DNA from 4 places in the Streptomyces sp. NPDC030245 genome. Region 3 is predicted to be linked to each of the others. Evidence: riboswitches for the same ligand, from Rfam matches in the RefSeq annotation. Region 3 holds a riboswitch; each other region holds the start of a gene.
What was found. A riboswitch is a leader RNA that binds a small molecule or an ion and turns the genes downstream of it on or off. The one in region 3 is predicted to bind cobalamin.
Positions count from the first base shown of each region.

Region 1: another riboswitch for cobalamin. It lies ahead of metE (5-methyltetrahydropteroyltriglutamate--homocysteine S-methyltransferase); the one in region 3 lies ahead of ACZ4Z4_RS36265 (energy-coupling factor ABC transporter permease).
Region 2: another riboswitch for cobalamin. It lies ahead of ACZ4Z4_RS17735 (cobalamin biosynthesis protein); the one in region 3 lies ahead of ACZ4Z4_RS36265 (energy-coupling factor ABC transporter permease).
Region 4: another riboswitch for cobalamin. It lies ahead of ACZ4Z4_RS00255 (ABC transporter substrate-binding protein); the one in region 3 lies ahead of ACZ4Z4_RS36265 (energy-coupling factor ABC transporter permease).

Region 1 is NZ_JBVICF010000002.1:335,432-343,107, forward strand. Features, by position in the region: gene ACZ4Z4_RS06195 (LysR family transcriptional regulator) at 1-96, opposite strand, end outside; gene ACZ4Z4_RS06200 (hypothetical protein) at 192-1,403, shown strand; gene ACZ4Z4_RS06205 (hypothetical protein) at 1,580-2,380, shown strand; cobalamin riboswitch at 2,472-2,691, shown strand; gene metE (5-methyltetrahydropteroyltriglutamate--homocysteine S-methyltransferase) at 2,858-5,176, shown strand; gene ACZ4Z4_RS06215 (hypothetical protein) at 5,339-5,755, shown strand; gene ACZ4Z4_RS06220 (glycosyl hydrolase family 65 domain-containing protein) at 5,759-7,676, opposite strand, start outside.
Region 2 is NZ_JBVICF010000006.1:59,825-67,500, forward strand. Features, by position in the region: gene ACZ4Z4_RS17715 (alpha/beta hydrolase family protein) at 1-36, opposite strand, end outside; gene ACZ4Z4_RS17720 (class II aldolase/adducin family protein) at 103-789, opposite strand; gene ACZ4Z4_RS17725 (inorganic phosphate transporter) at 1,098-2,393, shown strand; gene ACZ4Z4_RS17730 (hypothetical protein) at 2,406-2,630, shown strand; cobalamin riboswitch at 2,740-2,886, shown strand; gene ACZ4Z4_RS17735 (cobalamin biosynthesis protein) at 2,994-3,992, shown strand; gene ACZ4Z4_RS17740 (cobyric acid synthase) at 3,989-5,497, shown strand; gene ACZ4Z4_RS17745 (putative cobaltochelatase) at 5,580-7,652, shown strand; gene cobO (cob(I)yrinic acid a,c-diamide adenosyltransferase) at 7,652-7,676, shown strand, end outside.
Region 3 is NZ_JBVICF010000018.1:65,675-73,350, forward strand. Features, by position in the region: gene ACZ4Z4_RS36240 (tetratricopeptide repeat protein) at 1-915, shown strand, start outside; gene ACZ4Z4_RS36245 (MMPL family transporter) at 1,283-3,502, shown strand; gene ACZ4Z4_RS36250 (APH(3') family aminoglycoside O-phosphotransferase) at 3,728-4,543, shown strand; gene ACZ4Z4_RS36255 (ArsR/SmtB family transcription factor) at 4,582-5,595, opposite strand; gene ACZ4Z4_RS36260 (hypothetical protein) at 5,815-6,126, shown strand; cobalamin riboswitch at 6,239-6,422, shown strand; gene ACZ4Z4_RS36265 (energy-coupling factor ABC transporter permease) at 6,453-7,208, shown strand; gene ACZ4Z4_RS36270 (energy-coupling factor ABC transporter substrate-binding protein) at 7,208-7,606, shown strand; gene cbiQ (cobalt ECF transporter T component CbiQ) at 7,613-7,676, shown strand, end outside.
Region 4 is NZ_JBVICF010000001.1:54,092-61,767, reverse strand. Features, by position in the region: gene ACZ4Z4_RS00280 (alpha/beta hydrolase family protein) at 1-702, shown strand, start outside; gene ACZ4Z4_RS00275 (alpha/beta hydrolase) at 728-1,492, opposite strand; gene ACZ4Z4_RS00270 (HAD family hydrolase) at 1,575-2,705, opposite strand; gene ACZ4Z4_RS00265 (AraC family transcriptional regulator) at 2,895-3,764, shown strand; gene ACZ4Z4_RS00260 (VOC family protein) at 3,761-4,252, shown strand; cobalamin riboswitch at 4,250-4,434, shown strand; gene ACZ4Z4_RS00255 (ABC transporter substrate-binding protein) at 4,501-5,583, shown strand; gene ACZ4Z4_RS00250 (FecCD family ABC transporter permease) at 5,592-6,689, shown strand; gene ACZ4Z4_RS00245 (ABC transporter ATP-binding protein) at 6,686-7,600, shown strand.

The DNA of each region.
Region 1 (7,676 bases), on a different contig from region 3:
GAACGTGCGCAGCTGGTTCAGGTCCAGCGGCACGGCACCCGGCGCACCGCCCGGGTTCTCCTCCGCGGGCTCTCCGTCGGCATTCCTCTTTCCCATGCTCAGGAGGTTAAGGGGTGATCGGCCTGTCAAAGGGATACCGGGCGCCGCCGCTGCGCAGCATCATGTGAGGGAGGCGAAACGGGGGTGTCGCCATGGCTGTCCGCTCCGGTCCGGGCGCCGTTCAGGTGCCTGTCTGGGCCTTTGCCGTCATCGGGTTCGTCCTGGTGGTGGGGTTGTTCTTCGGGATACGGGGAGTCGCGTCGCCCGATGGCGGGGCGCGCGGAGGCGGCGGGGGTTCCGCGGGCGGGAGCACCAGCACGGAGACGGGTACGGGCACGGGCACCGTCGGCGGTGGCACGGGCACTCCGGGCGGGGGCGACACGGGCGGGGGAACGGACGGGGCGTCGGGCGGTACGACCGACGGGTCGACGGACGGGTCCTGGCAGACCGGCGGCAAGGACGGGGACCGAGACGGGGATCGGAGCGGAGACGGCGGCCGGGACGGCGGCGGAAACCGTGGGGGCGGAAAGCCGCCCGGCTGGCTGCCGTGGGGACCCAAGTCGCCCAACACGGACGAACAACCCGAGCCGGACAGCTTGTACGACGCGTTGCAGAGGGGCGAGTGCCAACTGGCCTACGAGAGCGCGACCGCCGCGCAGAAGGGGTCCGGCAACTCGGCCTCCGCCGAGTCCTGGAAAGTCATCGAGGGACTCGCCGGGATCTGCAAGGCCGCCTACGGCGAGAAGGAAGGACTGAACATCGCCACCCGCGCCGAAGCGGGGCTCAGCGCGGCCGGCTACCGGCCGGGAACCGACCGATACCTGTGCAAGGACGGCGAGGCCTTCGCGGTCCTGCGACGCTTCGTCGCCTACTACAAGCGGCACCCCGGCGAGCGGGTCGTGCTGCGGTCCGCCCCGGCGGGCTCCGTCGCCTGTGAGAACAGGATCGCCGCCACGGACGCCGCCGTCGCGCCGGGTGCGTCGATCGGCTTCTACGGAACCTGGCCGGACGCGCCGGACACCGTGGAACTGCGCGCCGCGGAGCTGACGGATCCGATCGTCCTGAAACCCTTCGGCGACGAGGACGACAAGGCGAGGTGCTGCAAGGACGGAACGGTCACGGTGGACCTGCCGGGCCCCGACGGCTTCGGCGGTCTGCGCCCGAAGAGCATCGACGTGACGCTCGTGACGAAGAGCGGAGTCAAGGTGACGAAGCAGGCGGCGTTCACGCTCGACTGGAGCGGCATCCAGGAGTCGCCCTCGGCCTCTTCCGCGTCACCCTCCTCCGCGTCACCGATGTCCGCCTCACCGACGTCCGCGTCGCCCGCGTCCTCCTCGCCCGCGTCCGACTCACCGTCCCGATGAGTGAGCCTCCGGAACCGCCACCGCCACCGTCACCCGAACCAGAACCAGAACCAGAACCAGAACCGGAACCGCCCGCCGACCCCGACCCAGCGCCCCACCCCGCCCCCGCCCCGGACCCGGTCCCAGATCCGGCCCCGTCCCCTCCCCCGCCCCCCTCCGAACCCGCCATCGGCTGGTTGGAGCTCGTCGGCGCCATCGGCTCCCTCGTCACCCTCCTGACCGCGGTCCTCTTCTACTTCGGCTGGGCGAGCACCGACGCCGAGACCAAGGCCCTCGGCCTGCGTGACACCGTCTTCCACTTCTCCACCAGCGACTACCTGTTGCGCAGCGTCGGAGCCCTCTACCTGCCCGCCTGGTTCGCGGCGGGCATCGCGCTCGGCGCGCTCGGACTGCTCCGCTGGGCGGCGGGCGCACCGGAACGGCTCGACCGCGCCGTGCGCGTGCTGCGGTTCGCGTGGGCGGTGCCCCTCGTCCTCGTACCGCTGTATCCGCTCAACCCCTGGCTGTTCGACCTGCTGCTGCCGCTCACCGCGATCGGCGGCTTCGCGCTCAACGCGTACGCCCGTACCCGTGACCGCCGGGACCTGCGGCTCTGGGGGCTCACTCTCTTCGTCTGCGTCCTGTCGCTGTTCTGGGCCGTGTCGACGTACGCGGCGATCGCGGGGCGCGGCCGGGCGGAGCTGACCGTGCGGACCCTGCGCAGCGACGACTTCCCCGCCGTCGTCGTCTTCAGCGAGAAGGATCTGATGATCCGCGGCGGCGGCAGCTGCTTCCGTCGCGTCACCGGCAAGGGCAGCCAGTACGCGTACGAGTACGGCGGGCTGCGGCTGTTCCACGTCTCCGGGGACCGCGTCTTCCTGGTCCCCCGCTACTGGACGCCCGAGGACGGCACCCTCTACGTCCTCAAGGAGGGCGCGGGACAACGCGTCGACCTGCTCAGCGGGACCGGCCGCCGGGCACGGGAGTGTCAGGGCTAGCCGATCGACGGGGCGCCGCGTGGCGCCGCCGCGTGGCGCAGCTCACCTTTCGGATCCGGCCATGTCCCGGCCGGCCGGTGGGCGCCGTCGTAAGGTGATCAGTGCAGCTGGTTCGCCCCGTCCGCCAGGCGGGAGCGTCGCAAGAGGGAACCCGGTGGGAATCCGGGACTGCCCCGCAGCGGTGAGCGGGAACGACCGCCGTCACACGCACTGGGACCGCAAGACCGGTCCTGGGAAGCGACGGCCAGTAGGCGTCCTCCCCGGAGGATGTGCCCGCGAGTCCGAAGACCTGCCCGCTGTCCGCGCGCGAACCGTTTCGGGCGCGGATATCCCGGTGACCTCGAGGGCGGGTCGGCGCACACATCGGACGGACGGCCGCGCCACCCGCGCGATCCCTCTCCCGTCCGGTCGTTCGCCCCTTCGCGCTCTCGTCCCGTCCCCGGGATCTCAGGGATTCATCTCGCGAAGGAGATCTCCGTGACCACCAAGCCCGCAGCCGCGGCAGCACGGGCCACCGTGTACGGCTACCCCCGCCAGGGCCAGGGCCGCGAACTGAAGAAGGCCGTCGAGGGCTACTGGAAGGGCCGCGTCACCGCCGACGCCCTCCGTACCGCCGCCGCCGAACTCCGCCGCGCGAACTGGCGGGAACTCGCCGACGCCGGCATCGGCGAAGTCCCGACCGGCGACTTCTCGTACTACGACCACGTCCTGGACACCACCGTCATGGTCGGCGCCGTCCCCGAACGGCACCGCGCCGCGGTCGAGAAGGACACGCTCGACGGCTACTTCGCGATGGCGCGCGGCACGCAGGACGTGGCGCCGCTGGAGATGACGAAGTGGTTCGACACCAACTACCACTACCTGGTACCGGAGCTGGGTCCGGGCACGGTGTTCGGCGCCGACTCCACCAAGCAGGTCACCGAGTTCAACGAGGCCCGGGGGCTGGGACTTTCGGCGCGGCCCGTCCTCGTCGGCCCCGTCACCTACCTGCTGCTGGCCAAGCCGGCGCCGGGAGTGCCCGCCGACTTCGAACCGCTGACCCTCCTCGACCGCCTCCTGCCGGTGTACGCCGAGGTCCTCGCGGACCTGCGCGCGGCGGGCGCCGAATGGGTGCAGCTCGACGAGCCCGCCCTCGTCCAGGACCGCACGCCGGCCGAACTGAACGCGGCCGAGCGCGCCTACCGCGACCTGGGCGCCCTCACCGACCGCCCCAAGCTGCTCGTCGCCACGTACTTCGACCGGCTCGGCGACGCCCTGCCGGTGCTCGCCAAGGCCCCGGTCGACGGCCTCGCCCTCGACTTCACCGGGGCGGCCGCCGCCAATCTCGACGGGCTCGCGGCCGTGGGCGGCCTGCCCGGCAAGCGCCTCGTCGCCGGTGTCGTCGACGGCCGCAACATCTGGGTCAACGACCTGGAGCACTCCCTGGCCACGCTCGGCACCCTGCTCGGGCTCGCCGACCGGGTCGACGTGGCCGCCTCCTGTTCGCTCCTCCACGTCCCCGTCGACACCGCCCTTGAACGCGACATCGAGCCGCAGATCCTGCGCTGGCTGGCCTTCGCCCGCCAGAAGACCACCGAGATCGTGACCCTCGCCAGGGGCCTGGCCCGGGGTACGCACACGATCTCCACCCAACTCGCCGCGAACCGCGCCGACCTGGCGTCGCGAGCGGGCTCCCCCATCACCCACGACCCGGCCGTCCGCGCCCGCACCGAAGCCGTCACCGACGCCGACGCACGGCGCTCCCAGCCGTACGCGGAGCGGGCGGCGGCCCAGCGCGCCGCCCTCCGCCTCCCGCTCCTGCCGACGACGACCATCGGCTCCTTCCCGCAGACCGGTGAACTGCGGGCCGCCCGCGCCGATCTGCGGGCCGGCCGGATCGACGGCTCCAAGTACGAGGAGCGCATCAGGGCCGAGATCCAGGAGGTCGTCTCCTTCCAGGAGAAGGCGGGCATCGACGTCCTGGTGCACGGTGAGCCCGAGCGCAACGACATGGTGCAGTACTTCGCCGAACAGCTCACCGGCTACCTCGCCACGCAGCACGGCTGGGTCCAGTCGTACGGCACCCGCTATGTGCGTCCGCCGATCCTCGCGGGCGACATCTCGCGGCCCGAGCCGATGACGGTGCGCTGGACGACGTACGCCCAGTCCCTGACCGGCCGTCCCGTCAAAGGGATGCTCACCGGGCCCGTCACCATGCTCGCCTGGTCCTTCGTCCGCGACGACCAGCCGCTCGGCGACACCGCCCGCCAGGTGGCGCTCGCCCTGCGCGACGAGGTGAACGACCTGGAGGCGGCCGGGACCTCCGTCATCCAGGTCGACGAGCCCGCGCTGCGCGAGACGCTGCCGCTGCGCGCCGCCGACCACCCCGCCTACCTGGCCTGGGCCACGGAGGCGTTCCGCCTCACCACCGGCGGGGTGCGCCCGGACACGCAGATCCACACGCACATGTGCTACGCCGAGTTCGGGGACGTCGTCCAGGCGATCGACGACCTCGACGCCGACGTCATCAGCCTGGAGGCGGCCCGTTCCCACATGCAGGTCGCGCGTGAACTCGCCGCCCACGGATATCCGCGCGAGGCGGGCCCCGGCGTGTACGACATCCACTCCCCGCGCGTGCCGAGCGCCGAGGAGGCGGCGGCGCTGCTCCGCAAGGGACTCGACGCCATCCCGGCCGAACGGCTCTGGGTCAACCCCGACTGCGGTCTGAAGACGCGCGGCTGGCCCGAGACCAGGTCCTCGCTGGAGAACCTGGTCGCGGCGGCCAGGACGGTCCGTGCGGAGCTGACCGGCTCCTGACGGCCTGACGCGGTGTGACGGACCCGGGCGGGAGCGGCGTGCTCCCGCCCGGCAGGACACGTCCGCGCAGGTGTGTTTCTTCGCGCTCGGTGGCGCGTTGCGTTGTGCGAGGATGCGTTCAGTCGGAGAGCACTCCTCGCCTCACCTCCAAGGCCGGACGCCATGAGACAAATTCCCTCACTCCTGTTCGTCCTGTACGTGGCCTGCGCCGTGTGCAAAGCACGCGTCGCGCACCTGGAGTTCACCCCTCCCCACATGGATCCCGTGAGCATGCCGCGCTGGACCGCGTTGAGCCGCGCCGCCTACGCCGCGTCGAGAAGCCCCTCGCTCTGGTGGTTCACCGTGGAGAGCGAGGCGTACACGAACGGCACCGGGGAGAACGTCACCGCCGACGACGCGAGCCGCTACCGCGACGCCTTCCGCTACCCGCGCACCTTCGCCCGCGTCCACACGGCGGGGCTCAAGGGGGACGCGGGCTTCTGCGCGGGATGCGACGTCCCCTACTGCGCCCGGCACTGGCATCTGCAAGAGGCGGACGGCGGCGAAAGGGCTCTGTGTCCGCTGGGCCACCGGCGCTGACGGCTAGTTCACCGTCAGCTGGTTCACCGTCAGCTCGGCGATCCCGGGGTGCTTCTTCGCGTCCGCGTCGCCGCGCACCGTCACCCGGACGTACCGCGCGAGTCGCGTGGTGTCGGCCTCCGCGCGGTGCCAGTGCCGGCCGTCGAGGGAGAGCTCGACGGTGTGGGCGACGGGTTCGGTTTCGGTCCAGGTCGGGGTGACCTCGCCGACGCGGACGGGTTTGGCGAGGTCCGTCGTCAGCCGGCCGCGTGCGCCGTCCGGGACCCAGGCCGTGGCCGAGTTCCCGTCGACGGCGGCTCCCGCGTACATGCCGGGCTGCTCGGACGAGGCCTCGGCGGTGGTGCAGCGGGCCGCGTTGGTGGTGGGTGTCAGGTCGGGGCGGCGGGTCTTGAGGACGGCCGGGGCGCCCTTGCTGACGATCTGCTCGCCCTGCGGGGTGTCGAGCGTCATCGGCTCACCGCCCGTGAGGCGCACGGTGGTGCGGTGGGCGCCGAGCTCGATGTCGTACGTACGTCCCTGCCAGGTCAGTCCGCGCAGGGTGACGCCGCGGTCGAACTGCGGAGGGAGCATCGGGTCGAGGTGGAGGCGGTTCTCCCGCATCCGCAGGCCGGTCAGGCCGTTGGTGAAGGTCTGGAGGAAACCGCCCTTGCCGGTGAGGAAGTCGTGCGCGGGCGAGCCCGACAGCGGGTCCTCCGCGCCCGCCTTGTCGCCGCGGGCCTCCGAGAACTGGGCGAACGGGCCGCGCACGAACGGCCTGATGGAACGCTCCAGATAGGTGTACGTGGAGCAGCCCGGCTCACCGATCCCGGCGGCGTCGACGGCGTGCACCGAGTCCGTCATGGCGGGGCCGTCCGGGTCGGTGCGCTGCGCGTAGTAGTCGAGGGTGGCGGCCGCCGACCCCTCGGGCATCCGCCACTCCAGCGGGTACATCAGGAGGACCGTGTCGGCCTGCTTGATGGTGCCGCCGTCGTAGCCGTCGTACTGCTGGAAGACCTTGCGGCGCTCGTCGTACGGGATCCGGATGCGGTCGGCGACGGTCTTCCACTCGGCGGGTGCCCGCTTGCCGAGCAGTTCGGCGGCGCGGGTGGCGTGGCGCAGGGCGGTCACGGCACCCGCGTTGGTGAAGACCGCGTCATCGACGCCGTTGCTGTACTCGTCGGGCCCCGCGGTGTCCTTGATGGAGTAGCTGCCGTCCGTGTTGCGGCTGACGCGGCCCGCCCAGAACTCGGCGATGCCCTTCATCACCGGCCAGCCGCGCTCGCGCAGCCAGCGGGTGTCCTTGGTGGCCAGGTAGTACTGCCAGGTGGCCAGGGAGATGTCGGACTGGAGGTGGATCTGGGTGCGGCAGTGCGGCGGGTCGACGCTGTGGCACTCCTTGGCGAGGTCACCGGAACTGCCGCTGTTCCAGGGGTAGAAGAGCCCTTGGTAGCCGAGTTCGCGGGCGTTCTCGCGAGCCTTCGCGCGGGTCCGGTAGCGGTAGTCGACGACGGACCTGGCGAGTTCGGGGCGGGTGGCGAGCAGGGCGGGGTACATCCATGTCTCGGCGTCCCAGAAAACGAGGCCCGCGTAGTTGTCGCTGGTCAGGCCTGCCGGAGCGATGCTGTTGGCGGCACCCTCGCGGGTGTTGGAGAGCAGCCCGTACTGCGCGGACCGCACCCATGCCTGCATGTCGCGCCGCCCGCGCACCTCGATGTCGGCGCGCCAGAGCCGCGACCAGGCGGCGGTGTGGGAGCGGAGCAGCGTCCGCCAGCCGCGGTCGGCGGCGCGCCGCGAGGTGGCGGTGGCGTCCCGGCGCGGCGCGCGTGAGGTGAGGGACGTGTCGACGCCCACGTACTTGGTGAAGTCGTACGACTGCCCGCGCCGGACCGGCAGGGCCAGCGCCTGACGTGCTGTCAGCCTTTGCGCTGGTGACGCCTTTCGC
Region 2 (7,676 bases), on a different contig from region 3:
GGTGACGGCCGCTGCCGTCGCTTTGGCTGGGCGCACCGTCCCAGTGTCCGGGGCCGAGGGCTCCGGGGCCAGTGGGCGATGCCTCCGGAGTGATGTGCCGGCTCAGTCCGCGGGCTGACCGTAGCCGCGCAGTTTCTCCGCCGCTTCGCGCAGCTGTTGCGGGGAGAGGAGTGTCGGGGCGTGGCCGGGGACCGCGGCGGCCGTGAGCCAGAGGCGGGCCATCCATTCCAGCTGGGCGGTGCGGTCGTACGCCTGGGAGAGGTCGTCTCCGTAGGTGATCGTTCCGTGGTTCTGGAGGAGGCAGCCGGTGCGGTCGCGCAGGGCGTGGAGCATGTGCCCGGCCAGCTCGTCGGTTCCGTAGAGCGCGTAGGGCGCGACGCGGACCGGGCCGCCGAGGGCGCCGGTCATGTAGTGGACGGCCGGGAGCTCGGGGACCAGCATCGAGACGGCCGTGGCGTGCACGGCGTGGGTGTGGACGACGGCGCCCGCGGAGGTGGTGCGGTAGATCGCGAGGTGCATGGGGAGTTCGCTGGTCGGCGCGAGGTCGCCGAAGAGCCGCTGCCCATCGAGGTCGACGCCGACCGCGTCCGCGGGCCGCAGCCGGTCGTAGGGCACTCCGCTCGGGGTGACGAGGACGGTCCCGCCGACGCGTACGGAGACGTTGCCCGAGGTGCCGACGACCAGGCCGTCCCGCACCGTCCTGCGAGCCGTCAGGACCAGCTCGGCCCAGGCTTCCCGCACGGCGTCGCGCGCCCCGTCCCGGCCCTCGTCGTGCCGCTGCTCAGTCATGCGGCGATCCTGCCAGCCGGGCGGTTCCGGTTTCTGGGGGTCCGGCGTGATCAGTATCTCTTCGGCGGGTCGCCGCGCCGGTGGCGGCAGGGCGCGCGAAGGGTGCCCGCCGGATGGCGGAGCACAGTATTCCGCCCGATTTGCAGGCTTCCCGCCCCTGATCCGTACGATCGTCTTCGTACACCTGGTCCATTCGGAGCGACGGCACTCCACTTCGGGTCACCGCACCGCCCGGCTCAGTTCACTTTCCGTTCACCCAGGTTGCCTACGTTCCACATGCCACTGACGTCCAACAGAAGCCTGGGTAAATGGAACACATCACGCTTCTCCTCGGGATCGTGATCGTCACCGCTCTCGTGTTCGATTTCACGAACGGTTTCCACGACACTGCCAACGCGATGGCGACGACCATCTCGACCGGCGCTCTCAAGCCCAAGACGGCGGTGGCCATGTCCGCCGTGCTCAACCTCGTCGGAGCCTTCCTCTCCGTCGAAGTCGCCAAGACGATCTCAGGCGGGATCGTCAACGAGGACGGCCTCAAGACAGAGGTCATCTTCGCCGCGCTCGTCGGCGCGATCCTCTGGAACCTCCTGACCTGGCTGGTGGGCCTGCCCTCCAGTTCCTCCCACGCCCTCTTCGGCGGCCTCATCGGCGCCGCGGTCATGTCGATGGGCTGGTCGTCGATCGACGGCGGCACCGTCGTCACCAAGATCCTGATCCCGGCGCTCGCCGCGCCGCTCGTGGCGGGCATCGCCGCGGCGCTGGCCACGCGCCTGACGTACCGGATCGGCCGCAACACCGACACCAAGGCCACCGCCAAGGGCTACCGCGCGGGCCAGATCGCCTCCGCGGGCCTGGTCTCGCTGGCCCACGGCACGAACGACGCGCAGAAGACCATGGGCATCATCACGCTCGCCCTGGTCACCGGCGGCGTCCTGAACCCCGGCGCGAACCCCCCGATGTGGGTCATCGTCTCGGCCGGTGTGGCCATCGCCCTCGGCACGTACCTCGGCGGCTGGCGCATCATCCGCACCATGGGCAAGGGCCTCACCGACCTCCAGCCCCAGCAGGGCTTCGCCGCCCAGACCAGCGCCGCGACGGTCATCCTGGCCTCCTCGCACCTGGGCTTCTCGCTCTCCACCACCCAGTCCTGCTCCGGCGCCGTGATGGGCGCGGGCCTCGGCCGCAAGGGCGGCGTGGTCCGCTGGTCGACCGCGACCCGGATGTTCGTCGCCTGGGGCCTGACCCTGCCGGCCGCCGGTCTGGTCGGCGCGGGCGCCGAGCTCCTCACCAAGCAGGGCCCCTGGGGCGTCGCGGTCACCGCAGCGCTCCTGATCGCCGGCTCGGCCGTCATCTGGGTGCTCTCGCGGCGCAACGCCATCGACCACACCAACGTCACCGACGACGAGATCCGCCACGACGGCACCACCGGTGCCGAGCCCGCGGGCGTCGTGACCACCGCGATCGCCGCCGTCACCCCGCCCACCACGGGCGCGCTGGCCGCCGCCACCGGACCGGACGAGCCCGTCAAGGCCACCGTCGGAGCCCCGACCACCACCACGACCGGCGCCCTGGCGGACCCCGCCCGGCCCGCGACGGTATAAGGACAGATCACCATGAGCATCGACTGGGCAGCCCTCGGCTCCGTCTTCGGAGTCAGCCTCGCGGTGACGGTGGCCCTGGTGGGCCTGTTCACCCTCGGCATCGTCGGCCTCTCCAAGCAGGAGGCGGCGGCCGCCTCGGGCGGCGGTTCCGCGACCATGGCGCGCACCGGCGCGTACGCCTGCTTCGCGCTGTGCGCGGCGGCCGTGGCGTACGGGATCTATCTGATCGTCGCCTGACGGCAGCGTTCGACGGTGGGGCGCGGGACGTGTGAGTACGTCTCGCGCCCCACCGGCGTGTGTGGGGCTCCGCACACTCTCCCGCCGCAGGTCAACGGCGAGTTGACGGGCGTTCGCGGGGCGTGGTGGACTGCCGGGGCCAACTACGGCGGCAGAAGAGGAAGCCGGTGCGAATCCGGCGCGGTCCCGCCACTGTCACCGGGGGGAAGACGCTCCCCCGGAAGCCAGGAACTCTCGCCGCCGATCACGTCGAACCAGGGCGCGGACACCCTGAGTGAGGACATATCGCCATGCGCGGCCGCCCGTTGCCGGTTCCTTCCCTGCGTACGAACTCCCTCCTCAGCGCAGCGACGGGCTGAGCCCATGAGTGCCGATCGCGACTTCGCGTACGGCGCCGCCGCCGGACTCCTCGGTGACCTGCTGCTCGGCGATCCGCGCCGAGGCCATCCGGTCGCCGCGTTCGGACGTGCCGCGGGCGCCGTCGAGCGGAAGCTGTGGCGCGACCACCGCGGGTGGGGCGCGCTGCACGCCGTGGTGTGCGCGGGGGGCGCGGCGGGCGCCGCCGCCCTCGCCTCCCGTCTCGTACGCCGGTCACGCGCCGGCTCGGTGGCGCTGACCGCCGCCGCGACCTGGTCCGTCGTCGGCGGCACCTCACTCGGCCGGGAGGCGCGGGCCGTCGGCGGGGCGCTGGAGGCCGGCGACATCGAGGTCGCGCGGGAGCGGCTGCCGCATCTGTGCGGGCGTGACCCGCAGGCACTCGACGCCGACGGCATCGCGCGGGCCGTCGTGGAGTCCGTCGCCGAGAACACGTCCGACGCGGTGGTGGGGGCGCTCGTGTGGGGCGCCTTCGGCGGGGTGCCGGGGCTCGTCGCCTTCCGCGCCGTGAACACGCTGGACGCGATGGTCGGCCACAAGTCACCGCGGTACCGGCGCTACGGGTGGGCCTCCGCCCGCCTCGACGACGTCTTCGGGTGGCCGGGGGCGCGGCTCACCGCCGCGCTCGCCGCGCTGGCCGGGGAGTCGCCCTCGGGCGCGGTCGGGGCGTGGCGCGCCGACGCCGCGAAGCACCCGAGCCCCAACGCGGGGCCCGTCGAGGCCGCCTTCGCGGGGGCGTTGGGGGTGCGGCTCGGGGGGACCCTCTCGTACGCGGGACGGGTCGAGCACCGGCCCGTCCTGAACGCGGCGGGGCGGGAGGTGCGGGTGACGGACATCGAGCGGGCCGTGCGGCTCTCGCGGCGCGTGAGCTGGCTGGCTCTCGGCGTCGCGGTCGCCGCCCGCGGGGCACTGGGGTCGGCACGGTCGCGGTCGGCACGGTCACGGTCGGCAGGGTCGTGGTCGGCTACGTCAGGGAGAAACGCATGAGTGGCGGGTTGCTCGTCGCCGGGACCACCTCGGACGCCGGGAAGAGCGTCGTCACCGCCGGCATCTGCCGGTGGCTGACCCGCAAGGGCGTGTCCGTCGCGCCGTTCAAGGCGCAGAACATGTCCCTCAACTCCTTCGTCACCCGCGAGGGCGCCGAGATCGGGCGCGCGCAGGCCATGCAGGCGCAGGCCGCCCGCGTCGAGCCGAGCGCGCTGATGAACCCCGTGCTGCTCAAGCCCGGCGGCGACCGGTCGAGCCAGGTCGTCCTCATGGGCAGGCCGGTGGGCGAGATGAGCGCGCGCGGCTACCACGGGGGGCGCCAGGAGGCGCTGTTCGACACCGTCAAGGGATGCCTCGACGAGCTGCGGGGCAGCTATGACGCCGTGATCTGTGAGGGCGCGGGCAGTCCCGCCGAGATCAATCTGCGGCGCACCGACATCGTGAACATGGGCATCGCGCGCGCCGCCCGCTTCCCCGTCCTGGTGGTCGGTGACATCGACCGCGGCGGGGTGTTCGCGTCGTTCTTCGGTACGACGGCGCTCCTGAGCGCGGCCGACCAGGAGCTGGTGGCCGGATACCTGGTCAACAAGTTCCGCGGGGACGTCTCCCTCCTCGAACCGGGGCTCGACATGCTGCTCGGGCTCACCGGGCGGCGCACGTACGGCGTGCTGCCGTTCCAGCACGGGCTCGGCATCGACGAGGAGGACGGCCTGCGGGTCTCCCTGCGCGGCGCCGTCCGGGAGTCCGTGGTGGCGCCGCCGGTCGGCGAGGACGTGCTGCGGGTCGCCGTCTGCGCGGTGCCGCTGATGTCCAACTTCACGGATGTCGACGCGCTGGCCGCCGAGCCGGGCGTCGTCGTGCGGTTCGTGGACCGGGCGGAGGAGCTCGTCGACGCGGACCTCGTGGTCGTACCGGGCACGCGCGGGACCGTGAAGGCGCTGGCCTGGCTGCGGGAGCGCGGTCTCGCGGACGCCCTCGCGCGCCGGGCGGCCGAGGGGCGGCCCGTGCTCGGCATCTGCGGCGGCTTCCAGGTCCTCGGCGAGCACATCGAGGACGAGGTGGAGTCGCGGGCCGGGTCCGTGGACGGGCTCGGGCTGCTGCCGGTGCGGGTGCGGTTCGCCCGCGAGAAGACCCTCGCCAGGCCGGTGGGCGAGGCGCTCGGGGAACCGGTCGAGGGGTACGAGATCCACCACGGCGTCGCCGAGGTGGCGGGCGGGGAGCCCTTCCTGGACGGCTGCCGGGTCGGCGAGGTGTGGGGCACGCACTGGCACGGGTCGCTGGAGAGCGACGCGTTCCGCCGCCGGTTTCTCACCGAGGTCGCCCGTGCGGCGGGCCGCCGCTTCGTGCCCGCCCCCGACACCAGCTTCGGCGCGCTGCGGGAGGAGCAGCTCGACCTGCTGGGCGACCTGATCGAAGAACACGCGGACACGGACGCGCTGTGGCGGCTGATCGAGAACGGCCCACCGGAGGGCCTGCCGTTCATCGCGCCGGGTGCGCCGTCGTGAGCGCCCGCGCAAAGGCCGGCACGAGCGCCCGCGCGATGACCGGCATGAGCACCGCCACGCACCACCGCATCAAGGAGGCTCTGTGACCACCCCGTATCCGTTCACCGCCCTCGTCGGCCAGGACGACCTGCGGCTCGCGCTGTTGCTGAACGCCGTGTCGCCCGCCGTCGGCGGCGTACTCGTGCGGGGAGAGAAGGGCACCGCCAAGTCCACCGCCGTGCGCGCGCTCTCCGCGCTGCTCCCGGAGGTGCCGGTCGTCGCCGGGTGCCGCTTCTCGTGCGACCCGGCCGCGCCCGACCCGAACTGCCCCGACGGCCCGCACGACGCGGGCGGCGCCACCGCGCGCCCCGCACGCATGGTCGAGCTGCCCGTCGGCGCGTCCGAGGACCGGCTCGTCGGCGCCCTCGACATCGAGCGGGCGCTCGCGGAGGGCGTGAAGGCCTTCGAGCCCGGACTGCTCGCCGACGCCCACCGCGGCATCCTCTACGTCGACGAGGTCAACCTCCTCCACGACCACCTGGTCGACCTCCTGCTCGACGCGGCCGCGATGGGCGCCTCGTACGTCGAGCGTGAGGGCGTATCCGTGCGGCACGCCGCGCGGTTCCTGCTCGTCGGCACGATGAACCCCGAAGAGGGCGAGCTGCGGCCGCAGTTGCTCGACCGGTTCGGTCTCACCGTCGAGGTGGCCGCGTCCCGGGAGACCGACCAGCGCGTCGAGGTCGTACGGCGGCGGCTCGCCTACGACGACGACGCCGAGGCTTTCGCCGCCCGCTTCGCCGAGGACGAGGCCGCGCTGCGCGACCGCGTCGTGGCGGCCCGCGCGCTGCTCCCCCAGGTGGTCCTTGGCGACGCGGCGCTGCGGCAGATCGCGGCGACCTGCGCGGCGTTCGAGGTCGACGGGATGCGCGCGGACATCGTGATGGCGCGCACGGCGACGGCGCTTGCCGCCTGGGCGGGCCGCACCGACGTGCAGAGCGAGGACGTGCGGCAGGCCGCGCTGCTCGCGCTGCCGCACCGCAGGCGCCGCAACCCCTTCGACGCGCCGGGCCTCGACGAGGACAAGCTCGACGAGACGCTGGAGGAGGCCCGCCAAGACGAGGCCTCCGAGGCTTCCGAGGAGCCCGAGCCGCCCGAGGGTGACGACGACCCGGACGGCGACGGTCCCGGCGGGGGCGGTCCGGGCGGCGGGCAGCCGCCCGCGGACGGCCCGGACTCCCCCGACCTGCCGTCCCAGGGCCAGGGCCCGGACACCGACGAGGCCCCGGCCCCGCAGGAGCCCGCCCCGGCCCCGGGCGGCGCCTCCGCCGAGCAGCAGCCCGTACGCGCCGCCGAGCCGTTCCGCACGAAGATGCTGAGCGTGCCCGGCATCGGCGAGGGCGCGGCGGGCCGGCGCTCGCGGGCGCGGACCGAACACGGTCGTACGACGGGTTCGCGGCGCCCCCGAGGAGCCCTGACCAAGCTGCACCTGGCGGCGACCGTGCAGGCGGCGGCCCCGCACCAGAAGGCGCGCGGGCGCTCCGGTGCCGGGCTCGTCGTACGCCGTGACGACCTGCGGCAGGCCACCCGTGAGGGCCGCGAGGGCAACCTCGTGCTGTTCGTCGTGGACGCCTCCGGGTCGATGGCGGCGCGGCAGCGCATGAGCGCCGTGAAGGGTGCCGTGCTCTCCCTCCTCCTGGACGCCTATCAGCGGCGCGACAAGGTGGGGCTCGTGACGTTCCGCGGCAAGGACGCCGAGGTGGCGCTGCCGCCGACGTCGTCGGTGGACGCGGCCGCGGCCCGGCTCGAAACGCTGCCGACCGGCGGCCGCACACCGCTGGCCGCGGGGCTGCTGAAGGCGCACGACGTGCTGCGCGTGGAGCGGCTGCGGGACGCCGCGCGGCGGCCGCTGGTGGTCGTGGTGACGGACGGGCGGGCGACGGGCGGTGTGGAGCCGGTGGCCCGCGCGGACCGCGCGGCCCGGCTGTTCGCGGCGGACGGAGTCGCCTCCGTCGTCGTCGACTGCGAGTCGGGCTACGTACGCCTCGGCCTCGCGGGCCGGCTGGCGGGCGAGCTCGGCGGCACGGCCGTGACCCTCGACGAGCTGCGGGCCGACTCGATCGCCGGCCTCGTCAAGGACGTACAGGGAATGAACTCGCCTGCCAGGAGGGCCGCTTAATGCCACAGGGACAGCCGAGCGTCG
Region 3 (7,676 bases):
TACGCCTTCGGCCTGGAGGAAGCCGGCCACTACGAACAGGCCAGGGAGACGGGCCTTGCGGCCGTCGACCGGCGGCCGCGCGACGTGTGGGCCATCCACGCCGTGGTGCACACCTACGAGATGCAGGGCCGGTTCGCCGACGGCATCCGCTACCTGGACGCGCGCGCCGCGGACTGGGCGGCGGGCAACTACCTGAACGTGCACAATTGGTGGCACTACTGCCTCTACGCCCTGGAGGCCGGCGACGTCTCCCGCGTACTGGAGATCTACGACAGCGCCCTGCACCACGCCGGATCGACGGGCGCGGCGATGGAGCTCCTGGACGCCGCGGCGCTCCTGTGGCGGCTGCACCTCGCCGGACAGGACGCGGGGGACCGGTGGCAGCGGCTCGCCGACGCCTGGGCCGCCCGCCACGACGGCGCGTACTACGCCTTCAACGACGTGCACGCGGTGATGGCCCACACCGGCGCGGACCGCATCGCGGAAGCCGAACGCCTGGTGCGCGACCGCGAGCGCTACGTCGCGGACAGTGGACCGCGCCTGTCGAACCACGCGATGACCGCGGACGTCGGACTGCCCGTGTGCCGCGCGCTGATCGCCTACGGAAAGCAGCAGTACGACCGGGCCGTGGACCTCCTGCTCCCCGTACGGCACCGCCTGAACGAGTACGGCGGAAGCCACGCCCAGCGCGACGCCGTGCACAAGACGCTGCTGGAGGCCGCCCTGCGCGCGGGCCGCCACCAACTGGCCCGCACCCTGCTGAGCGAGCGCGTCCAGCTGCGCCCCGTCTGCCCGTACAACTGGCTGGCGCGGGCGCGGCTGGCCGACGCGCTGGGAGAGGGCGCGCAGGCAGCCGCGGCCCGCGCCACGGCGGCGGACCAGGCGGCCGAGGGCCTGGCGGCGCTCGGACGCTGAGGCGGAATCCGGCCATCAGGGGTGCGCGCCGCCTTCCGGCGAAGATACGTGTGTGGTGCAGACATGCTGACCGGGCTGGGGAGGGAGAAAAGGGGAAGCGAAAGTTCCGCGCCAATGATGAAAGAAGCGTTGACACGTGACTGCACCCTGTGGCCTAGAAAGGGAGATCCGCTCTCCTCCCATGGGATGACTCCGCGCGCAGTGCAGTACAGCGACCGTGGGCCGATAGTCCGGCTCGCAGGCGGACTTGCGGCCCCCCATCGGCAGTGAGGATGGAGAGGAATCCTGCTGGACCCGCTGACGTGCGCCGATCGCACCGGCAGAGGGTCGTCCACGCCTGCCGAACCCGACGGGAGTCCCTTTCGCCGTGGCTACGTTCCTGTACAAACTAGGTCGCCTTGCCTTCCGGCGACGCCGCTATGTGGCGTTGCTCTGGGTAGGGCTGATGGCCGGTGCCATCTTCGCCGCCTCGGCCGCCCCTGCCGCGCCCGAAGACTCCTTCTCGATGCCGGGAACGGAGTCGCAGAAGGCCTTCGACCTGCTGGAGAAGCGCTTCCCCGACGCCAGCGCCGACGGTGCGAGCGCCCGAGTCGTCATCCGCGCCCCCGAGGGCGAGAAGATCGACTCCGCCAAGCCCAAGGCCGAGGTCGAGAAGATGGTCGCGGCCATCGGCAAGGGCCCGCAGGTCGGCTCTGTCGACGACCCGTTCAAGGCCAAGACCGTCAGCAAGGACGGCTCCACCGCCTACGCGTCGGTCACCTACAAGGTGCCCGCCACCGAGCTGACCGACGAGGCCAGGGACGCGCTGACCAAGGCCACCGACCAGACCCGCGACGCGGGCCTGACGGTCGAGACCGGCGGTGACGCCGTCATGGCCGAGCAGGAGATGGGCGGCAGCGCCGAACTCATCGGCATCGCGATCTCCGCGGTCGTCCTGATCCTCACCTTCGGTTCGCTGGTCGCCGCGGGCATGCCGCTGCTGACCGCGATCATCGGCGTGGGCATCGGCATCTCCGGCATCGCGGCGCTCGGCAGCACGCTGGACCTCTCCGCCACGACCTCCACGCTCGCGATGATGATCGGCCTCGCCGTCGGCATCGACTACGCCCTCTTCATCGTCTCCCGCTACCGCGCGGAGATAGCCGAGGGCCGCGAACCGGAGGAAGCCGCGGGCCGGGCCACCGGAACCGCCGGATCCGCCGTCGTGTTCGCCGGCCTCACCGTCGTCGTCGCCCTCTCGGGCCTCGCGATCGTCAACATCCCGATCCTCACCAAGATGGGCCTGGCCGCGGCGGCCACCGTCGTGATCGCCGTCCTCATCGCGCTCACCATGATCCCCGCGCTGCTCGGCTTCGCCGGCCGCAAGGTGCTGCGCCGCAAGGACCGCAAGAAGTCCGCGAGCGAGCTCCAGGACCCGAACGCCAAGCCGAAGCTCGGCACCCGCTGGGCGCGCTTCGTCCTGCGCCACCCGCTCTCCGTGCTCCTCGTCGCCGTCATCGGCCTCGGTGCCGTGGCCGTCCCGGCCGCCAGCCTGGAGCTCGGCCTGCCCGACGAGGGCTCGTCCGCGCCGGACACCACCCAGCGCAAGGCGTACGACATGCTGTCGGAGTCCTTCGGCGCCGGCTTCAACGGCCCGCTGATGGTCACCGTCAGCAAGGACGCCGACGTGGCGGGGGCCGCCAAGACCGTCGGCGACTCGATCGCCAAGATCGACGGCGTCGCCGCGGTGACGCCCGCCCAGCCCAACAAGGCCGGCGACACCGCGATCATGAACGTCGTCCCGGAGACCGGGCCGAGCGACCACGAGACCGAGGAACTGGTCAAGTCGATCCGCTCGACCGCCGACGGCATCGGCTCCGACACCGGCTCCGAGATCCTGGTCACCGGCCAGACCGCGATGACCATCGACTTCTCGCAGACCCTGGACGACGCGCTCCTGCCCTACCTCGGTCTCGTCGTCGGCCTGGCGTTCCTGCTCCTGATGCTGGTCTTCCGCTCGATCCTGGTCCCGCTCAAGGCGGCGCTCGGCTTCCTCCTCTCGGTGGCCGCCGCGCTCGGCGCCGTCGTCGCGGTCTTCCAGTGGGGCTGGCTCGCGGACGTCGTGGGCGTCGACCAGCCGGGCCCGATCATGAGCATGATGCCGATCTTCATGATCGGTGTGGTCTTCGGCCTGGCGATGGACTACGAGGTCTTCCTCGTGACGCGGATGCGCGAGGCGTACGTCCACGGGGCGCGCCCGGGCGAGTCGGTCGTCACCGGCTTCACCCACGGCGGACGGGTCGTGGCCGCGGCCGCGGTCATCATGATCAGCGTCTTCTCCGGCTTCATCATGGAGAACGACGACATGATCAAGATGATGGGCTTCGGTCTGGCCGTCGCCGTCCTCTTCGACGCCTTCGTCGTCCGCATGGCGATCGTGCCCGCCGTCCTCGCCCTGCTCGGCAAGTCCGCCTGGTGGCTGCCGCGCTGGCTGGACAAGGCGCTGCCGAACGTGGACGTGGAGGGCGAGAAGCTCCACAAGAACCTCGGCGACACCGGTTCGCCGGACGCCGAGGCGGACCGGGAGCTCGCACCCGTGGGCCGCTGACACACCGCCGTTCGGCACGGGCGGGCCGGCCGGGACGCCCCCACTGACCAGTGGGGAACGTCCCGGCCGGCCCGCCCGGTTCTTTTTCCCGGGCGCCCGCCGCCGGGGCCCGCTCCGATTGCCCCGACTGCCGCAACCGACAGCGCGCACCGGGTCGGCCGGCAACGCATCAACGCCCCCCGAAATATCGGGTGGGAGCCGCGGGTCTCGCCTGCCATGATGCCGATCATGAGCAGCGATCTGCGGCGCAGGTACGCCGCGTACCGATGGACCCCCGCGACGGACGGCGCATCGGGCGCCGAGGTGCACCACCTCACCGGGGCGGGCGCGGACGCACCCGAGTTGTACGTGAAGACCACCCCGGTCACGTCCGACGGCCCGCCCTCCGACCTGGCGGACGAGGCCGACCGCCTCGCCTGGCTGGCCGGCCGGGGCATCCCCGTGCCGCGCATCGTCGAGCGAGGCGCCGACGACCGCGTGACGTGGCTGGTGACCGAGGCCGTGCCCGGCAGGCCGGCCGCCGACGAGTGGCCACAGGAGCAGCGCTTCGCGGTCGCCGAGTCGCTCGCCGACCTCGCAGCGGCCCTGCACCGACTGCCCCTGGACGACTGCCCGTTCGACCGCACCCTGCCGGTCACCATGGAGCAGGCCGCACGCCACGTGGCCGACGGCCTCGTGGAGCTGGACGACCTCGACGAGGAACGCGCCGGATGGACCGGGCAGCGCCTCCTCGACGAGCTGCGCCGCACCCGCCCGGCGGCGGAGGACCCGGTCGTCACCCACGGCGACCTCACCCCGGAGAACGTCCTGCTCGACCCCGACACCTGCCGCGTCACCGGAGTCATCGACGTCGTCCGGCTCGGCAGGGCGGACCGGCACACCGACCTCGCCGTCCTGCTGCGGGAGTTGGCCCACGAGGAGGACCCGTGGTTCGGACCCGGGTACGCCGAACGGTTCCTGCGGCGGTACGAGGAGCGGGCGGCGGTCACGGCCGACAAGGAGAAGCTGGACTTCTACCGGCTGCTCGACGAATTCTTCTGACGCCTCCCGGGGGCCCGTAGGGGGCGCGGGCGGGCCGGTCAGCCCGTGCCCGCGTCGAGGAGTACGTGTCCGGCCGGTGTGAGCGTGTGCCGGACGCTCTTGCCGTCGCGGGTCTGTGCGGTGAGTCCGGCGCGGCGCAGGACGCTTGCGTGTTCACTGGCGCTCGCGAGGGCGATACGGGCGTGCGAGGCGAGCTGGCCCGTGGTGCAGGCCGGGTGGTCGCCGATGACGCGCAGCACGGTCGCGCGCGTGCGGCCCAGGAGCGCGGTCAGGGCGGGCGGGACGGCGGAGCCGGTCAGTGCTTCGGCGGTGAACACGGCGGGCACCGCGCCCGGCCGGTCGTCGTGCAGGGGATAGGTGATCCACGGCTGGGGCTCGGCGGTGTCGTCCAGAGCGGGATAGTGCGAGCCGAACAGGGTGGGGATCAGGAGGAGCCCGCGCCCGCCGAGACGGACGTCGGCGTCGCGCCCGGAAGCCATGGTCAGGTGCAGGACGGGCGGACGCCAGGCGATGTAGCGGGGGTTGAGCCCGCTCAGGAGACGCTCGACGCCGTGCCCGGCCAGCTGCTGGAGCCTGCGGGTGCGGTCGACCTGGGCGAGCCTGTCGATGCGTGACCAGTAGGGCGCGATGAAGTGCCGATGGGCATGGGCGACCGTGTCCGCCAACTCGCCGACCAGGGACGGGTCGTCGCCGAGCGCGCGGACATCGGACGAGAGGCCCGGGGGGCGGCCGGTGGCCCACTGCCGCAGATCCTTCCGGACCCGGTCGGCAGGTGTCCCGCGCAGCCGGTCGACCAGGTCGTCCGGGTGCCCCTCACCGCTCAGGTCCAGGAAGTCCACCGCCGCGCCGGTGGCGGGGATCAACTCGCACAAGGTCCGCATCCGGGGCACCAGGTGCCGGGTCGCCCGTCCGCGCCAGGCGTCGAACCGGACCGGATGGGAGCGTTCCTGCACCAACCGGACGGCGATCTCCAGTTCGAGCAAGGGTCGTGGCGCCGAGGCCAGTCGGGTGCGGGCCAGGTCCTCGGCGGTGAAGTGGATGCGCAGCGTCACCCGGGCGATCCTCCTCGCGGCCTTCGTTTCGGGCCAGTCCGAAACGAGTCGATCAATGGCGGCCGGCGGCCAACACTGGCAGGGCCGGGAGAACGCACCAGCATCCCGGCTCACGGGGGGAGGGGGCGGCGCCGCCGGACACCTCGCTGCCGGCGGCGCCGACACCCGCCCCCGTTCTGCCACAGCTCCACTCCGACGAAGGGAAATTCCGTGCGTCACATGAACAAGGCCGCCCTGCTCGTGTCCGCGACGGCGCTGACCACCGCGCTCGCGGCGACGCCCGCGGTGGCCGACACGCACCGGACCAGCACTCCGAAGGCCACCGCGTCCTCCGGCACGAGCGAGGCTGCCGCCAAGACCGCCGCCAAGGCTACGGACGAGTTCGGCGCGATGTCGTGGATCTATGTGGGCACCTACCGCACCCTGTCCGCGTGCCAGGCCGACGGCCGGAACTCCATCTACTCCGAGTGGGCCTGCAAGAAGAACCCCAGCAGCGGCAAGTGGCAGCTGTGGGTGAACGACGAGTCGTGATCGACTGCCGGAGGCGCTGAGCCTCTGAGCAGGGGCGTACGCGGTGGTGGTGCGTGTCGAGGCGTGCCACCGCCGCGGCCGCCGCGCGAGTTGTCAGGCAGATCTTTGCGCACTAGTGTCACCACGCCTTGGTGCTCGGGAAATCCGGTGTGATGCCGGTGCGGCCCTCGCCACTGTGATCGGGAAGTCCGGCTCCAGCCCTCGCGGCAGCCACTGGGTGCACACGCACCCGGGAAGGCGGAGTCCGGTCGGTACGACCCGTCAGCCAGGAGACCGGCCAAGGCGCGTTGTCCATCCACGAGGTGCTGGAGAGGGTCTGCTGAGCCATGCACATAGCCGAGGGTTTCCTCCCGCCGGCGCACGCGATCGCCTGGGGCGTAGCGTCCGCGCCGTTCGTCGTCCACGGAGTCCGCTCCCTGACCCGTGAAGTCAAGGAGCACCCGGAGAGCACGCTGCTCCTCGGTGCCTCCGGGGCCTTCACGTTTGTCCTATCCGCATTGAAGATCCCGTCGGTGACGGGGAGTTGCTCGCACCCGACGGGGACCGGGCTCGGGGCGATCCTGTTCCGGCCACCGATCATGACGGTGCTCGGCACCATCACCCTGCTCTTCCAGGCGCTGCTGCTCGCCCACGGCGGGCTCACCACCCTGGGCGCCAACGTGTTCTCCATGGCGATCATCGGCCCTTGGGCGGGATACGCGGTCTACCGGCTCCTCAGGCGGTACGACGTGCCGCTCATGGTCACCGTGTTCTTCGGGGCGTTCGTCGCCGACCTGACCACGTACTGCGTCACCAGCGTCCAGTTGGCCCTGGCGTTCCCCGACCCCGGCAGCGGTTTCCTGGGCGCCCTGGGCAAGTTCGGCGGCATCTTCGCCGTCACCCAGATCCCCCTGGCGGTCAGCGAGGGCCTGCTCACCGTCCTGGTGATGCGCCTGCTCGTGCAGTCCAGCAAGGGCGAGCTCACGCGTCTCGGCGTACTGCTCCAGGGCAAGCGGAGCGCCACGACACCCGAGACGCCCGAGACAGCCAAGACGCCCGAGACAGCCGAGACGTCCGAGACGCAGACGGGGGCCAGTGCCTGATGAGCCGGAACGCGAAGATCAACACACTGCTGCTCCTCATCGTCGCCGCGCTCGCGGTACTGCCCCTGGCGCTCGGTCTCGGCGACGACGAGGAAGAGCCGTTCGCCGGCGCCGACGCCCAGGCCGAGACGGCGATCACCGAGCTCGAACCGGACTACGAACCGTGGTTCTCGCCGCTGTACGAACCCCCGTCCGGGGAGGTCGAGTCCGCGCTGTTCGCCCTCCAGGCGGCCATCGGCGCGGGCGTCCTCGCCTACTACTTCGGGCTGCGCAAGGGCCGCCGCCAGGGCGCGGAACAGGCGCGGGCGGAAGCGGAAGCCGTGCGGTCCGAGGCGGCGGGCGGTTCCGACGAGCCGGTCGACGCGGGCAGCCCCCGGTCCGGGACCGAGCGGGCCTGACCCGGCGTGCTGCCCATCGACGCGGCGGCGCACAGCAGTCGCTGGCGCCGCCGGCACCCCGTGGACAAGG
Region 4 (7,676 bases), on a different contig from region 3:
ACGGTGCTCACCGTCGACCTGCGCGGCCAGGGCGAGGCGACGCCGCGCGCCACCGGTCCCGGCGCGCCCGGCCACGGCTACCGCGCGATCGTCGAGGAGGACATCCCGGCGGTCGTCGCGGCGATCCGCGCCGAGCTCGGCACCGAACCGCCCTTGTACGTCCTTGGCCACAGCCTCGGCGGCCAACTGGCGCTGGTGTACGCGTCCTTGGCCAAGCCGGGCGGCGGGTTCGACGGGGTGGCCGTCGTCGCCACCGGATCGGTGTGGTTCCGCGCGTACGGCCCGCTGCGCGGCCCGGGACTTTTCCTGCTCCAGCTGCTGATCACCGCGGCGTCGACCGTGCTCGGCCGCTGGCCCGGCACCCGGCTCGGCTTCGGCGGCGACCAGCCCAAGGGCGTCATGCGCGACTGGGCCCGGCAGGTGCGGACGGGCCGCTACAGCGGCAAGGGCTCCACGCTCGATTACGAAGCGGCGCTCGCCACCCTGGAGCTGCCCGTCCTCGCGGTCTCCGTCGACGGCGACACGTTCGCGCCCGCCACCGCCCTCGACCACCTGCTCGGCAAGGTCCCGCGGGCCCGCCTCACCCGCCGCCACTACACGGCGCAGGAGGCGGGCGCCCGGCTCGACCACTTCGCGTGGACCCGCGCGGGCGGCACGCTCGCCAAGTGGGTGGCGGCGTGGGCGACGAGGCCGGGGGAGTAGCGCGGCGGGTCGGGCCGGGAGTGCGTCAGGCCAGGAGCGCGTCCACCAGTCGTCGCCGGTCCGCCGCGTGGTCCCGCAGCCAGGCGCCCAACGCGTGGTCGGCGTCCGGCAGTCCGAGCCGCTCGAACCGGGCCCGGGTGGCGAGCGCCTCGCCGACGGCCGACGTGACCTCGGGCGGGATCACCGCGTCGGTGCCGGGCACGACGAGCACCGCGCGCCCGCCGAAGCCCCGGTAGACGTCGAGCGCGGCGGAGTCGCGCCACCGGCCCGGGGTCCGGATGATCTCGGTGAAGCGGCCGTCGCCGTCGCCGAAGGGCAGCGGCCAGGCCTCCTGCGCGTACACGGCGGGCGCGCACAGGCCGATGCCCGTGACCCGCGCGCCGAAGCGCGCCACCAGGTCCGCCACGGTCTGCCCGCTCATGCTGAACCCGACGAGCACCAGGCTGTCGGATGCGGGCACCCGCCCCTCGATCACCGCGGCCGCCTGCGCGCACCGCCGCCGCAGGCTCAACTCCCGCAGAGCTCCCGTGCTTTCGCCGTGCCCGGAGAAGTCGAGGGCGAGCGCCCGGCAGCCGCGCGCCGCGAACTCCGCCTGGAGAGCGGCAAGCCGCGCCTTGTTGCCGCCACCGGCGCCGTGCAGCAGGACGACGGTGGTGGCGGGGGCCGGCGCCGCGGCGGCGCCGGGCAGCGCTTCGGCGCAGCTGAGCGTCTCGCCGTCACAGGCGAAGGAGAAGGCGGAGAGGGGGGAGAGGGCGGGTGAGGTTTCCGTGGCGAGGAATTCCTGAGTCATGCGACCCATCCTGCGCCGTCCTCCACGCCGCCCTCCTGCATACGCCTCCCGCGCCGTCAGCCGATCTGGTCCGGAGTAACTGTCAGCCGATCTGGTCCGGCGTGACCGTCAGCCACCGCTTGTCGGCGGTCACCTTCTGCCCCAGCTCACGCTGCCGCTCGGCGTTCTTCGCCTTCATCCCGTCGAGCTGCTTCATGTACGAGTCCTTGCGGTTGACCCAGACGCGCACGCCGCCGCGGTCCACGTCGGCGGAGTGGAACAGCATCGGCCCGTCGCTGACCGGCGTGTCACCGGCGGCGAGGATCGGCTTCTTCCACTCGTCGATGTACGTGTTGATCGCCGCCGGCTTCCCCTCGTACCAGGTCAGCGGCACCCACAGGTTCGGCGTCAGCTCGCGCTCCGCGAGCTTCGCGCGGTCCTGCTCGCCGAAGCGGCCCTCGGCGATCTCCTTGCGGGAGCTGGTCACCTCGCCGGTCTTACGGTCCTTCAGCTGCATGGACACCCCGATGACGTTCTGCGGCTTCACGCCGTAGCCGTACTTCGGGTCCGCGAGCACCATGCGCACCAGGTCCTCGCTGGCCGCGCTGACCACGTACACCTCGATGCCGTGCGCCCGCAGCGTCCTGTAGAGCTGCTGCATGCCGCGCGAGAACTCCGGCGCCTTCACCTCGGTCTTCGTCAGCTTCCCGTCCTCGTAATACTCGGCGGGGATCGGCTTCTTGTACGCGAGGAGCTCGTCGACGTACCCCTTGAGCTCCTTCAGCGTGAAGCCGGAGAAGATCTGCGCGGCCCACGGGTAGCAGACCTGGTCGTCCACCTCGCACAGCCGGTTGTAGTAGCTGTACAGGCTCTCCTTGTGCCCGGCCTTGTCCTTGAAGGGGATGACCTTCAGCGACGGGTCCATGGTCTTGCGGGTGAGGACGCCCTTCATCTCCAGGAAGGGCAGCAGCGACTCCTCCAGGTCATTGCGGTACGTCGTGTTGTCCGCGTCGAAGACGGCGTACGCGCCCTTGTGCCCGTTCTCCGAGATGACCTTGCCGAGCTTCTTCGCGACGGGCTTCGGCCAGTGCGACAGCTCACGGGCGGTGGCCACGGAGGTGTCGGCGGCGGTCGCCTCGCCCGTCGGCCACAGCGCGCCGCCCGCGAGGACGGCGGCGGCCAGCGCCCCCGTGGCACCGATGACGGCCAGCTTGCCCTTTGCCCGTACTGCCATGTCTCTACGTCCCTGCCGTTCCCTGAAAGCGATGCGCGGCCCCGTCCGGAGCGGCGCGCAATGCTATGGGCCGGGGCGCCCGTTTCCCATGATCGAAGTCACCGGACGCGGAGGGTGTGGGGAGGGGAGGGCCGGGTAGCGGTGTGGGACCGCGCGACCCGCCGCGCCCCGCCCCGCATACTGGAACACATGGGCTCCCGTGAGTTCGTCAGGACCGTTCCGCGGCTCGACGGCATGGTCGTCTCCGCGGTCGGCTACCGCACCGCGGGACAGCGGCCGGCCCTGCACCGGGGCCTCCCGTCCCCGTATCTGACCGTGATCTTCTCGCTGGACGGGCCCATCGCCACCGGCGGCACCCCCGGCCAGGCCACGGGCCCGGACGCGGCCCGCACCGACATCGTCGTGGGCGGCCTGCACCAGAGCCCCGCGTACGTCGTACAGCCCGAGCACGAGGCGGGCATCCAGCTCGCCGTGCACCCCCTCGCGGCCCGCCCGCTCCTCGGTCTGCCCGCCGCCGCACTGGCAGGGCAGCTCGTCGTCGGCGGCACCGACGTCCTCGGCGACCGGGCGGCGGACATCCGTGAGCGCCTGTGCGAGCTGGACCGCTGGGAGGACCGCTTCGCCCTGCTCTCCCGCTATCTGCGGCGGCGCGCGGCCGAGGACCGGGCCGCCGGATCCGTACGGCCGGAGGTCGCCGAGGCCTGGGCGTGGCTGGCCCGGCACCGCGGCGCGGGCACCCTCGGCGGCCTGTCCCGGCACGTCGCGCTCAGTGAGCGCCGACTGACCGCGCTGTTCCGCGCCGAGACCGGGCTGAGCCCCAAACAGGCCGCGCGCCTGATGCGTTTCCAGCACGCCAAGGCCGCCGTCGTCCGCGCGGTCGCGGCGGGCGGGCCGCCGGACCTCGCCCGGGTCGCCGCCGAGACCGGCTACTACGACCACTCCCACCTCGTACGCGACTTCCGGCAGTACACGAAGGCGAGCCCCACCCGCTGGCTGGCCGAAGAGTGCCGGAATATCCAAGCCGGGGCGCACGGCGACGGCGAAGAGTGGAAGCCATGAACACCACACCCGACACGACTCCCGAGACCACACCCGACACGACTACCGACGCCACGCCCGCTCCCGCCATCTGGCCGGCGCTCCAGGCCGAGGACGCCCCCGCGCTGATCGACTTCCTCGTCGGCACCGTCGGCTTCCTGCGCACCGCCGTCTACGAGGACGGCGGCCGCGTCGCGCACGCCCAGCTGGACTGGCCCGAGGGCGGCGGCATCATGCTCGGTTCGTACGACCCCGGGTCGGCGGCCGCGGCCTGCGGAAAGCCGGGCACGGCCGGTGCCTACGTCGTCACCGACCACGTGGACGCCCTGTACGCCCGCCTCACCGAGGCCGGCGTCAAGATCACCCGCGAGATCGAGGACAAGCCGTACGGCAGCCGCGAGTTCGGCATCGAGGACCCCGAGGGCAACCGCTGGTCCTTCGGCACCTACCGCGGCGAGCCGAGGCCCGCACCGGCCCAAGGCACGGACCGCCCCCGCGAGGGCGCGTGATAACTTGCGCAAGCCAGTCAAACCCACACCTGGGCCAGGGAATCCGGTGCGAATCCGGAACTGACGCGCAGCGGTGAGGGGGACGGGCGGGGCCACGGCCACTGGGCGTTCCAGGACGCCCGGGAAGGCGCCCCGTCCGGACGATCCCGAGTCCGAAGACCTGCTGGCGCCTCCGCTCGCACACCGGGCGACGGAGGTCGTGACGCAGGCCAGGCTCCGCGTATGAGCCGCGAGACCCAAGGGATCACGTGTCCTCGACAGCCCGTACATCCACCCTGTCCGCCCTGCCTGCCCTGTCAGCCCTGCTCTGTGCCGGCCTCTTCGCGCTCACCGCGTGCGGCGGAGGCGGCACGTCGGACAAGGGAGACAAGGCAGGCGGGGCTGACAAGAGCGCCGCGGGCTACCCCGTCACGGTCGCCTCCTGCGGCAAGGAGGCGAAGGTCGACGCGCCGCCCCGGCGGGCCGTCTCCCTCGACCAGGGATCCACGGAGATCCTCCTCTCCCTCGGCCTCGCCGACCGCATGGTCGGCACCGGCACCTGGACCGACCCGGTCCTGAAGAACCTGGAGAAGGAGAACGCGAAGGTGGAGCGGCTCGCCGACCGCTACCCGGCGCTGGAGAAGGTCCTCTCCAAGGAGCCGGACTTCGTCAGCGCCTCCTTCCTCTACACGGTCGGCAAGGGCGGCGTCGCCGACCGCACGAAGTTCACCGAACTCGGCGTCCCGGTCTATGTCTCGCCCACCGACTGCGCGGGCAAGGACAACAACGGCAGCGGCGACGGCAAACGCGTCAAGACCCTCACCATGGACACCGTCTACGGAGAGGTGCGCGACCTCGCGAAGGTCTTCCACGTCGAGCAGCGCGGCGAGCAGCTGGTCGCGGACCTGAAGAGCCGGGTCGCGAGGGCCACGAAGGACATCGACGAGGCGGCCGCCTCCGACGTGACACTCCTGTACTGGTTCGCCAACTCCGACGCCCCCTACATGGCGGGCTGCTGCGGCGCGCCCGGCATCATCACCCGCGAGCTCGGCGCGAAGAACGTCTTCGACGACACCCGCGAGGAGTGGCCCCAGATCAACTGGGAGACCGTCGCCGACCGCGACCCCGACGTCCTCGTCATCGGCGACCTCACCCGCAAGTCGCAGTCGGCCGAGAGCGCCGCGGCGAAGATCAAGTTCCTGGAGACGAACCCGGCGACGAAGAACCTCACCGCCGTGAGGAAGAAGCGGTACGTCCTCCTCAGCGGCCAGGCCATGAACCCCACGATCCGCACGGTCGACGGCATCGAGCAGGTCGCGGCGGGGCTGCGGAAATTCGGGCTCGTCAAGTGAGGGAGGCAGTGCCAGGCGGGGACACGGCCCTCGCCGCTCCCACCGCTCCCACCGCTCCCACCGCTCCCGTCGGACGGCATGGCCTGCGGGTCGGCCTCCTGCGCGTCGGCCTCCTGTGGCCGGCCGGGGTCGCCGCGCTCGTCCTGTCCGTCTCCGTGGCCGTCACCATCGGGCCCGCGGACATCTCCGTGCCGGACGTATGGGCGACCGTCGTCGCGCACCTCGGCTGGGGCGAGAGCCCCCTCACCCCGATCAGGGACGGCATCGTCTGGAACCTGCGGATGCCGCGCACCCTGCTCGCCGCGGTCTGCGGCGCGGGCCTCGCGGTCTGCGGTGCGGTCATGCAGTCGCTGCTCCGCAACCCCCTCGCCGACCCGTTCGTGCTCGGGGTGTCGTCCGGGGCGTCCACGGGAGCGGTCGCGGTCGTCGTCCTCGGTGTCGGCGGGGGAGCGGTGTCCGTCTCGGCGGGCGCCTTCGCGGGCGCGCTCTGCTCCTTCGCGCTCGTCCTGCTCCTGAGCCACACGCTGGGCGACACGACGGACCGGGTCGTGCTGTCCGGCGTGGCGGCCATGCAGCTGTTCTCCGCGCTCACGTCGTTCGTCGTCCTCATGGCGGGCGACGCGGAGACCACCCGCGGCATCCTCTTCTGGCTCCTCGGCTCGCTCAGCGGGATCGGCTGGACGGACGTGTGGCTGTGCGGCGCGGTGCTCGCGGTGGCGCTGGTGATCTGCCTCGGCCACGCCCGTACGCTCGACGCGTTCGCGTTCGGCCCGGAGGCCGCGGCGGCGCTGGGGGTCCGGGTGGCCCGCACCCGGCTCGTCCTGCTCTGCACGACCGCTCTCCTGACCGCCGCCCTGGTCAGCTCGGCGGGCGCCATCGGCTTCGTCGGCCTGGTCCTGCCGCACGCGGCCCGCGCGGTCGTCGGCTCGGGCCACGCCCGACTGCTCCCGGTCACCGCGCTCGCCGGCGCGGTCTTCCTGGTCTGGGTGGACACGCTGGCCCGCACGGCCCTGCAACCCCAGGAGGTCCCGGTCGGCGTGGTGACCTCACTCATCGGCGTACCGGCGTTCGTGGCCGTGCTGTACCGGACGCGGAGGGCGTCATGACGTACGAGGCGGTTGCGGCGGACGCACCCGACGCATCGAGTGCACCGAAGGCACCGGACGCACCCGACGCATCGAGTGCACCGGAGGCACCGGGCGCGCTGGATGTCCTGAAGGCCCCGCACGCGCTGGGCCTCCGTGCCGACCGGGTCTCCCGGGAGGCGGGCGGACGGCTGGTCGTCGACGGCGTCAGCCTCGCGCCGCCCGGCGGCGCCATGGTGGGGCTCCTCGGCCCCAACGGATCCGGCAAGTCCACACTTCTGCGCATCCTCGCGGGCGTCCTCGCCCCGGCCTCCGGAGTGGTCACCCTGGACGGCCGCGCGCTGTCCGACACGGGCCGCCGGGAGGTGGCGCGCCGTATCGCCGTGGTCGAGCAACACGCCTCGACGCAGGTCGAGTTGACCGTACGGGATGTCGTACGCCTGGGCCGTATCCCGCACCGCCGCGCGTGGTCGGCCCCCACGGCCCACGACGAGCGGGCCGTGCGCGAGGCGCTGGCGCGCACCGGGCTCGCCGAGCGCGCGGGGCAGGCGTGGCACACGCTCTCCGGCGGCGAGCGCCAACGCGTCCAGATCGCCCGCGCCCTGGCCCAGGAACCCCGCGAACTCCTCCTCGACGAGCCCACCAACCACCTGGACATCCAGCACCAGCTGGACCTGCTGGGCCTGGTGGCGGAGCTCCCCGTCACCAGCGTCATCGCGCTGCACGACCTCAACCTCGCGGCGATGTTCTGCGACCAGCTGCTGATCCTGAAGGACGGCACGGCGTACGCGGCGGGCACCCCGGCCGAGGTGATCACCGAGGAGCTGATCGCCGAGGTCTATGGGGTGCGGGCGGTGGTGACGCAGGGGGAGGACGACTGGGGCGAGGGGGGCCGTCAGCCTCGGCCTTCGGTGCGGTTTCTGAGGGGGTGAGGTGGGCCCGGGGGGCCGGGGCTGATGCGTCCCGGTCTCCCAAGGGCGACGGAGCCTCGGGCCTCCGAGCCCCGGG